3 regions of the Zhengella sedimenti genome follow, and region 2 is predicted to be linked to each of the others. Evidence: predicted binding sites of a transcription regulator. Region 2 holds the regulator's gene; each other region holds the start of a gene.

Region 1 (3,275 bases), on a different contig from region 2:
CGCAAAGAGCTTCACCATGCACCTGCGGCGCGGCGTGGTGCTTCCGGTCATCGCGGGCGCGTCCTTCCGCGTTCATGCCGGCCAATGCGCCGTTCTGGGCGGACCTTCGGGCGCAGGCAAGAGCTCGATCCTGAAAATGGCCTATGGCAACTATGCAGCCGGGGCCGGTCAGCTCCTCCTGACGACGCCGAATGGCCGCGTCGACGTGGTGAGCGCATCGCCAAGGCAAGTGGTTGCGCTCAGGAAGACGACGATCGGTTATGTCAGCCAGTTCCTTTCCGTCGTTCCGCGCGTCTCCTGTCTCGACATCGTGGCCGAACCCCTGGCCGCGCGAACGGGCGACCGGGACAGCGCCCGCAAGGCGGCGGCACGGCTTCTCGAACAACTCAACCTCGCGCCGCAACTCTGGGACCTGCCGCCGGCCACGTTTTCCGGTGGCGAACAACAGCGCGTCAATATCGCCCGGGGCTTCATCACCGACCATCCGGTGCTGCTGCTCGACGAGCCGACCGCATCCCTGGACGCGGTCAATCGGGACGTTGTCATCGCCATGATCAAGGAAAAGAAACGGAAAGGCGTGGCGCTGCTCGGCATTTTCCATGACGAACAGGTTCGCGAGCGGGTCGCCGACACGATTGTCGACGTGAGCGGCTTCCGGCCCAGGCAAACGGCGGCCTGACCGATGACGCGCCTTTCGCCTTCGCCGCTCATACACCCCACCGCCGAGGTCGCGGGTTCGACGCTGGGACGGTTCACCGAAGTGGCGGAACGCTGCCGCATCCAGGATACCGTGCTCGGTGACTATTCCTACATCATGCAGGATGGAAACGTCTGGTGCGCCGAAATCGGCAAGTTTGCCAACATCGCTGCCAGTGTGCGCATCAATGCCACCAATCATCCGGTCTGGCGCGCAAGTCTGCATCACTTCACTTACCGCGCCGGCGACTACTGGTCCGATGCCGAGAACGAGGCGGAATTCTTCGATTGGCGGCGCGAGCACGTGGTGACCATCGGACACGACGTCTGGATCGGGCACGGCGCGACCATCCTGCCCGGCGTAACCGTGGGCAACGGGGCGGTGATCGGCGCGGGCGCCGTGGTTTCGAAGGATGTCGAACCCTATACGATCATCGGCGGCGTGCCTGCCCGGCTGATCCGCTTGCGATTTGCGCAAGGCATGGGCGAGCGCATGGACCGGCTGGCGTGGTGGGACTGGGACCATGATCGCCTGCGCGCCGCGCTCCACGATTTCCGCGCGCTCGATGCAGCGGATTTTCTCGACAAGCACGAAGCCCTGTGAACGGCCGTAACAGCGCTGTGCACTGTCACCGAACTGTCACGGATGCGACATGGACGCTTCACACAACCGCGTTAGCGAAATCATGAACTCTTAATAATCTGCGGCTTGTGGACGGGATGGAACATGCTTGAACTCACCGATGTGACCCGCCGCTTCGGGGCCAACACGGCGGTCGATTCCGTCACGCTCTCCATCCCCCAGGGGCAGATGGTCGGCATCATAGGCCGGTCCGGCGCCGGCAAGTCGACATTGCTGCGCATGATCAACCGCCTCATCGGCGTGTCGGAGGGTGTCATCCGTTTCGAGGGAACGGAAGTTTCCGCCCTTCGCGGCAGTGCGCTTCGCAGTTGGCAGCGCGATTGCGCCATGATCTTCCAGCAGTTCAATCTCGTGCCGCGCCTCGATGTCGTGGCCAACGTGCTGCACGGAACCTTGAACCGCCGCTCGACGATCAGCACCCTGTTCAACATCTATCCGCGCGAAGACATCCTGCGGGCGGTGGATATCCTGGAAAGCCTCGGGGTCAGCGAGAATGCGCTGAAGCGGGCCGAAGCCCTGTCGGGCGGCCAGCAACAGCGCGTCGCAATCGCCCGGGCGCTCATGCAGGCGCCCAAGATGATCCTGGCCGACGAGCCCATTGCCTCGCTCGACCCGCTCAATGCAAAGATCGTCATGGATGCGCTCGCCAGCATCAACCGCGATCACGGCCTCACCGTCATCACGAACCTCCATACGCTCGACACCGCGCGCGCCTATTGCGAGCGGATCATCGGCATGGCGGCCGGAAAGGTCGTGTTCGACGGTCCTGCCAGCGAACTGACCACCGACGCGGTGCGCATGATCTACGGCGTCGCCGACGGCGAACTGTCGGAAGACATGACCTCGACCGCCCTTGAGGGGGCGGCTGCAAGATCGGAAGGAATTCCGCAAGCCGCCAGCCGGCGGATGCTGGAAACCGGTGCCGTCACCCCTGCCTGAGAACGGACCGGAACTTGAGAAACGGGCCGGATGGACCGGCTTCAACCAGGAGAACTCGCATGTTCAGGAAAGCCCTTCTCGCTGCAGCCTCGCTGGCAGCCATCGCATTTGCCGCTCCGGCTTCGGCCGAGGACATCAAGGAATTCCGCATCGGCGTGCTTGGTGGCGAAAACGCCCAGGACCGTCTGACGTCCAACGAATGCGTCCGTGCCTATGTGCAGGACCTGCTTGGCGTTGAAACCAAGATTTTCACCCCTGCAGACTATGACGGCGTCATCCAGGGGCTTCTTGGCGGCACCATCGACATGGCCTGGCTCGGCGCCTCGTCCTATGCCAAGACCTACCTGACCAACCCGGAAGCCGTGGACGTGGTCCTCGTCAAGACCAATCTCGACGGATCCTACGCCTATCATTCCATCGGTTTTGCCCGCAAGGACAGCGGAATTACCTCGCTGGCCGACGTCAAGGGCAAGAAGTTCGGTTTCGGCGATCCGAATTCTACCTCCGGCTACCTGATCCCCTCCATCGAGATCCCGCGTGAGACGGGCTCGACGATGGAAAGCGGCGCCTATTTCGGCGAAGTCGTGTTCACGGGCGGTCACGAGCAGACCATCGTCGCGGTGAAGAACGGCGACATCGATGCCGGCGTGACCTGGGCCGATGGTCAGGGCAACTGGGAAGACGGCTACAATTCCGGCGCACTCCGCAAGGCTGTTGATGCCGGCCTGGTCGACATGAACGACCTGGTCGAGATCTGGAAGTCCAAGCCGATCCCGGAAGGCCCGATCGTCCTGCGCCGTTCGCTGCCGGCCGACGTCAAGACCAAGGTCACCGACTTCCTGAAGGGCCTGCACGCCCAGGACGCCCAGTGCGCCTACAACATGGCGGCCGGTGAAACCGCAGGCTTCCAGCCGATCACCCATGAAGCCTATGAGACCATCATCGAGGTCCGCAAGGCCAAGGGCAGCTGATCCCATTTTGACACCTGGCGGCGGGC
Region 2 (3,275 bases):
CCATGCAGCCCTCGCCGCCGTTGTCGCCAACGGGATCGCCGGCGGTGGCGATGCCGGCGAGGCCGGCGATGTGGCGGTGACCGTCACGCTCATCGAAGCGCCGGGCGAGGATGGTGACGATACCGCGCCGGAGCAAACCGTGCCGCAGACCGATGCCATCCCGGAAAAGATCTCGCATGCGGCCGCGATGACGCCTTCCGCCATTGCGCTGCCCGTGCCTGTATTTCCGGACGCACCGCCTCTCGTGGCGCTTGAGGCAAGCGACATCGCCGTCGCCCTGCCCCGCATCGGCATGCCCGCCATCGCCCCGGCAATTCCCGAACCGCCGCAAAGCGAAAGCTGGGCCGACCTGCCTGAGACCGTCGCCGTTCTGCCGGCGCCGCGCCCGGACATCAGGCCGGCCCCCGCGCCGCCGCCCCCGAAGGCGGCCAGACCCGCACGGCCGGAGAAGAAAGCACAGGGCGCCATCGAAAGACGGCAGGAGCGGAAGGCGGGCGCGGGCAAGGCAACCGGCAGGGACACCACCACCCGGCAAGGGGCACGGGGCCAGGGCGCAGCCCCGTCACGCGCGCAATTGCGCAAGGCCATGGCGAGCTATGGCCAGCGCGTGAACAGCCATGTCGCCCGGCGCAAGCCGCGGGGTGCGGGCGGGCGCGGCACCGTCGGCCTCAGCCTTCGCATCGCCCGTTCTGGTGCGCTTCTCGGTGCCAGCGTCAGTTCCAGTTCCGGCGACCCGTCGCTCGACAAAAGGGCGCTCCAGGCCGCGCGTGGCGCCGCCCCCTATCCGCGCCCGCCAGACGAAGTGCCGGGGCAAAGCCTGGCCTTGCGCATAAGGCTGAGCTTCAGGTGACGGCCGGAGGAAGGGGCAGTCGCGATGGCCCCGCCCCTGTCACTCACTTTTCTTGGATGGCGTAGCCTGCGCCCCGGATCGTGCGGATCACATCGGGCATGTTGCCGATATTGACGGCCTTGCGCAGCCGGCCGATATGCACGTCCACCGTGCGCTCGTCGATATAGATCGTCTCGCCCCAGACATTGTCCAGAAGCTGCCCGCGCGAGAACACCCGGCCGGGATGCTGCATCAGGTATTCCAGCAAACGGAACTCCGTCGGGCCCAGCTTGACCTCACGGCGGGACCGGAAGACGCGGTGGGTTTCCCGGTCCAGCACGATATCGCCGACCGTCAGCGTGCCGGACAGCATTTCCGGCTTGGCCCGTCGCATCAGCGCACGCACCCGCGCCAGGAATTCGGGCGTCGAGAACGGCTTGACGAGATAGTCGTCGGCGCCTGTGGAAAGCCCGCGAACCCGGTCGCTTTCCTCGCCGCGCGCGGTGAGCATGATCACGGGAAGGCGTTCGGTCTCGGGCCGCAGGCGCAGGCGCCGGCACAACTCGATGCCGGAGACGCCGGGCAGCATCCAGTCTAGCACGAGAAGATCGGGCACGTTCTCGCGCAGGCGCAGTTCCGCCTCGTCGCCGCGGTTGACCACCTCGACCGCGTAGCCCTCGGCCTCGAGATTGTACTGGAGCAGGACGCCCAGCGGTTCCTCGTCCTCGACAACAAGAATGCGCGGTGTTGCCATCTGCCAGTATCCGGTTTCAGCCGATGCCTTCGGCGACATTGTCCACCTTCGGCCGCGCCATCGGCAACTGGTCGCCGGTGATCATGTAGTAGGCGTTCTCGGCGATATTGGTGACATGATCGCCGATGCGCTCGATGTTCTTGGCGCAAAACAGCAGGTGCGTGCAGGACGAGATCTTGCGCGGGTCCTCCATCATGTAGGTCAGCAATTCGCGGAACACCGACGTATAGGCCATGTCGATCTGTTCGTCGCGATTGCGGATCTCCTCGATTTCGTCCGCGCGGCGCCCGACATAGACCTCGACGATTGCCTTGACCTGGTCGCGGGCCAGTCCGGCCATCTTCTCGATGCCGAAATTGGGTTCGCGCATCACCACCATTTCGCCGATGGAGCCCACGCGCTTGCAGGTGCTCTTGGCCAGGTCGCCGATGCGCTCCAGGTCGCCGGCCATGCGCATGGCGCCAACGGCGAAGCGCAGGTCCTGCCCCATGGGCTGGCGCTTGCCGATGAGCATGACGGCGCGGTCGTCGAGATCGCGCTGCATCTGGTCCATCAACCGGTCTTCGGAGATCACCCGCTGCGCCAGGGCCACGTCGCCGGTCAGCAGCGCGCGCGTGGCCATGTCCACCATCTCGGCGGCCCGCTCGCCCATCGTGCGGATCATCGTGTCCATCGCGTCCAGTTCCTCGTCGAACGAGGTGACGGTATGCTCGCCCATGGCGCAGTCTCCCGGATTGGTAAGGCTCAGCCGAAGCGGCCGGTAATGTAGTCTTGGGTGCGCTTGTCGTCGGGGCTGGTGAACATCTTGTCCGTCGCCCCTTCCTCGACGAGGATTCCCAGGTGGAACATCGCCGTGCGTTGCGAGACGCGCGCGGCCTGCTGCATGGAATGGGTCACGATGACGATCGTGTAGTTTTCCTTCAGCTCGTCGATCAGTTCCTCGACCTTTGCGGTGGCGATCGGGTCGAGCGCCGAGCAGGGTTCGTCCATCAGGATGACTTCCGGCGAGACCGCGATGGCGCGCGCGATGCACAGGCGCTGCTGCTGGCCGCCTGAAAGGCCCGTGCCCGGCTCGTCGAGACGGTCCTTGACCTCCTCGAAGAGACCCGCCTTCTGCAGGCTGGTCACGACGATCTCCTCCAGGTCGGCCTTGGACCGCGCCAGGCCGTGGATGCGCGGGCCATAGGCGATGTTCTCGCGGATCGACTTCGGGAACGGATTGGGCTTCTGGAACACCATGCCCACCCGGGCGCGCAGCTCCACCACGTCGATGGACTTGTCGTAGATGTCCTTGCCGTCCAGCGTGATCCTGCCCGTGACGCGGCAGATGTCGATCGTGTCGTTCATGCGGTTGAGGCAGCGCAGGAAGGTGGACTTGCCGCAACCCGAAGGACCGATCAACGCCGTCACCTGGTTTGCCCGGATGTCGAGATCGACATCATAGAGCGCCTGTTTCTCGCCATAGAAGACGCTGACTTTCTCGCCGCGCATCTTGAGCGGGTGGGTTTCGTTCTGCGGCATGGTCTTGAGTGCTTCTTCAATCTTTGTTTCGGTACGCATGTTCATCTCGGCGCTCCGTTTTCGACCGGTCACCAGCGCCGCTCGAAGCGTCGGCGAAGTATGATGGCGGTAATGTTCATGATCGCAAGGAAAACCAGCAGGATGATGATCCCGCCCCAGGCGCGTTCATAG
Region 3 (3,275 bases), on a different contig from region 2:
GCTTTGCGATACTCTTGCCCAGGTCGCCCACCCGCTCGAGGTCGGCGGCGATGCGCATGGCGCCGACCACTTCGCGCAGGTCCTGGGCCATCGGCTGGCGCAGGGCGATGATCCGCACAGCCTTGTCATCGATCTCACGCTGGAGGCGGTCCAGCACGATGTCGCGCGCGCGGATGTCCCCGGCGAGGCTTTCGTCGGACCGGACCAGGGCCGAAACGGCGTCATAGACCATGGACTCCGCCATGCCGCCCATCTGCGCGATGCGGTCAGCCAGCATGTGAAGATCGGCGTCAAAGCCGCGCACGGTGTGATTTGATTCCGCCATTTCCGGTTCCTTGTCCTCCCAGGCGGCGCGTCGACGTGGGCGCCGGTCCGTTTGCATAACCGGCTAACATAGATTGCCGGCGTTGTCGTGTCCCGCCGTGCATTCATTCATCGCGGAAAAACCCCGGCACATCGCGCGGCAATGCTGTCACGCCCACTCATGCCGACGGCAGGACCACCGTGAATGTCGACCCCTCGCCGGGGACGGATTCGACCTTCAACTGGCCGCCATGGCGGGCGACGATGTGCTTGACGATGGCAAGCCCCAGCCCGGTTCCCTTGCGCATCCGGCTTTCATCGGCATCGACACGGTAGAAGCGTTCCGTTATGCGCGGCAAGTGCTCCCTGGCGATGCCCCTGCCATAGTCGCGCACCGATACCGCAACGGCAGGCATTCCATCAACACGGGCCGGGCTCGCCGTCACATCGATGCGGCCGCCGGCGTTGCCGTACTTGCAGGCGTTTGCCAGAAGGTTCTCGAAGACCTGGAACAACTCGTCCTCCTCGCCCGGGACCACCCTGGGCGCCTCGTCCCATTCGCTGCGGATCGCCACACCGCTTTCGCTTGCCAGATGCGCCATCGAGCCGATCAGGCGCTCGATGAGCGCGGTCAGGTCGACCGGCTTGCGGCCGCGCAAGACTGGCTTCATTTCAAGACGCGACAATGACAGCAGGTCGTCGATCAGGCGCGCCATGCGCCCGGTCTGCTCCTGCATGATGCCAAGAAAACGCTCTCGCGCCTTCGGATCGTCCTTGGCCGGGCCACGCAGAGTCTCGATGAACCCGGAAACCGAGGCGAGCGGCGTGCGCAGTTCGTGGCTGGCATTGGCGATGAAATCGGACCGCATCCGCTCCATGCGCCAGACCTCGGTTCGGTCGGAGAACGTGGCCAGGAAGGTTTCCGGCGTGCCGCCCAGCGGGCTCACCGTGACGCGGAAGCGGCGTTCAAGGGGCAGCCGTTCGACATAATCGGCCGATTGCGGCCTGGCATCGCGGATCACGCTGTCGACCAGGTCGATCATCTCCGCACTCCGAAAACGGAGCCGGAACGATGCGCCCTGGCGCAATTCGCCGAACATCTCGCGGGCCGGCTGGTTGGCGAAGATCACCTCCGCGCTGCTCCCGAAGACAACCAGCGGGTCGGGCATGGCATCGGCAAACCGGCGCACGGCGCCGTCGCCCGCCGTCTGGAGGGCGGCCGCCGGACGCGCCTCGCCCCGCCCGCGCCCGGCGATCCGGACAACCTGCAAGACCGCGACAAGCAGCAGGAACACGACGCCCGTCCATGCAAGTCCCCCGCCGAAAAGGGCCAGGCCAAGGGACGCCAACCCCGCAAGGGCCAGAACAGTCAGGGCGCGTCCGGGATCTTCAGGCGCTCGCATGGTTTCCTTTCCGGCCAGGCGCCCGCATGGCGCCCGTGTTCAGCCCCGGTTCCCTTCGATGGCGGTTTGGGGCAATGATCAGCTTCCTTGTTTTGTTTGAATGAAGGTTTGATGACAATGGGAAAGCGTCTCAGCCATGCCGGCGATACCGAACTGAAACCTGTCTCCATCGAGGTGGACGGCCATCAGCGGGTGTTCGACATCGGCGATCCGGACCTGCCGGACTGGATCAGCGACAACGTCATGACGGCGGGCGGCTACCCCTATGACGACAAGCTGAACCGCAAGGATTACGACCGGACGCTTGAAACGCTTCAGGAGGAACTGGTGAAGCTGCAGACCTGGCTGCAGAAATCCGGCCACCGCGTGATCATCCTCTTCGAGGGTCGGGACGCGGCAGGCAAGGGCGGGTCGATCGCTGCATTCCGCCAGTTCCTCAATCCCCGCCACACGCGCAATGTCGCGCTTTCCAAGCCGACGGAGACGGAGCGCCAGCAATGGTACTTCCAGCGCTATGTCGCCCATTTCCCGACGGCCGGCGAAATCGTGACGTTCGACCGCTCATGGTACAACCGCGCGGTGGTGGAGCCGGTAATGGGGTTCTGCACGACGGCGGAGTATCTGAAATTCCTGGACGACGTGCCTGATTTCGAGCGCATGATCTCAGAGGAAGGCATCCACCTGTTCAAGTTCTGGCTGAACATCGGCCAGGAAACGCAGCTCAAGCGCTTCCATGACCGGGTGCACAGCCGCCTGAAATACTGGAAATTCTCGCCCATCGACATTGCCGGAATCTCCAAGTGGGATGCCTATACCCGGCATCGGGACGCCATGCTGGAGAAAACCCACACGGATCACGCGCCATGGACCGTCGTGCGCGCCAACGACAAGCGGCGCCTGCGCATCGAGATCATCCGTCATGTCCTGCGGTCGATCGATTTTCCGGAGCGCGACGAGGAACGGATCGGCGAGCCCGACGCGGCCATCATCTGTTCCGGCGCGGACTTCCTGGAGCGGGACGGCGCGGACTGAGCGAGGCGGGCCGGTGCGGCGTCTTGTTCCAGCGGTGCGGCGCGCGGACCAGTTCCAGAAGGGCGCGCCAGGCAGCCCATGACTGCATGAGCCAATAGAGCGGCAGGCCGAGCGGCCACCATGACAGCCGCCGGCGTTCCGGCGGCGACATCGCCTTCCATCCCAGCGCGAAATGCACCGCATAGGCGCAGAGCATGAGGCCCAGGTCCAGGCACCAGAGGATGAAGGCGGGACCGGACGGGGTATCCAGAACGCCGGCCAGATGGAGCAGGACCGTCAGGTGAAACAGCGGATGCACCAGCGCGCAGAAGACGATCCCCAGCAGGAAAACCTGGATGACGAGGAGATCCGCCAGACCGCATTCCGCGGCCAGACTGCGGGGATGGCGGGTGTGGACCAGCCAGCACTGCATCCAGCCCTTCAGCCAGCGCGTGCGCTGCCCCAGCCAGTCGGACAGGGTATCGGGTGCATCCTCGAGGGTCGGCCTCTCGATCATTGCAGCGCGATAGCCGCTGCGCACAAGCCGGACGCCGAGGT

The links. The regulator PhoB, encoded in region 2, activates phosphate uptake and scavenging genes when phosphate is short. The targets are predictions, from matches to a motif close to TGTCATNNANCTGTCAT.
Region 1: the regulator PhoB is predicted to act here: its motif matches at 1,324-1,340, upstream of phnC (phosphonate ABC transporter ATP-binding protein).
Region 3: the regulator PhoB is predicted to act here: its motif matches at 1,807-1,823, upstream of ppk2 (polyphosphate kinase 2).

The regions. Positions count from the first base shown of each region.
Region 1 covers NZ_JBKFFP010000004.1:86,328-89,602, reverse strand. The annotation lists gene phnL (phosphonate C-P lyase system protein PhnL) at 1-679, shown strand, start outside; gene ACLB6G_RS12400 (DapH/DapD/GlmU-related protein) at 683-1,300, shown strand; gene phnC (phosphonate ABC transporter ATP-binding protein) at 1,424-2,278, shown strand; gene phnD (phosphonate ABC transporter substrate-binding protein) at 2,338-3,249, shown strand.
Region 2 covers NZ_JBKFFP010000001.1:961,722-964,996, reverse strand. The annotation lists gene ACLB6G_RS04760 (energy transducer TonB family protein) at 1-850, shown strand, start outside; gene phoB (phosphate regulon transcriptional regulator PhoB) at 894-1,583, opposite strand; gene phoU (phosphate signaling complex protein PhoU) at 1,600-2,301, opposite strand; gene pstB (phosphate ABC transporter ATP-binding protein PstB) at 2,328-3,104, opposite strand; gene pstA (phosphate ABC transporter permease PstA) at 3,173-3,275, opposite strand, start outside.
Region 3 covers NZ_JBKFFP010000005.1:31,479-34,753, reverse strand. The annotation lists gene phoU (phosphate signaling complex protein PhoU) at 1-325, opposite strand, end outside; gene ACLB6G_RS14095 (ATP-binding protein) at 483-1,706, opposite strand; gene ppk2 (polyphosphate kinase 2) at 1,824-2,738, shown strand; gene ACLB6G_RS14085 (glycosyltransferase) at 2,692-3,275, opposite strand, start outside.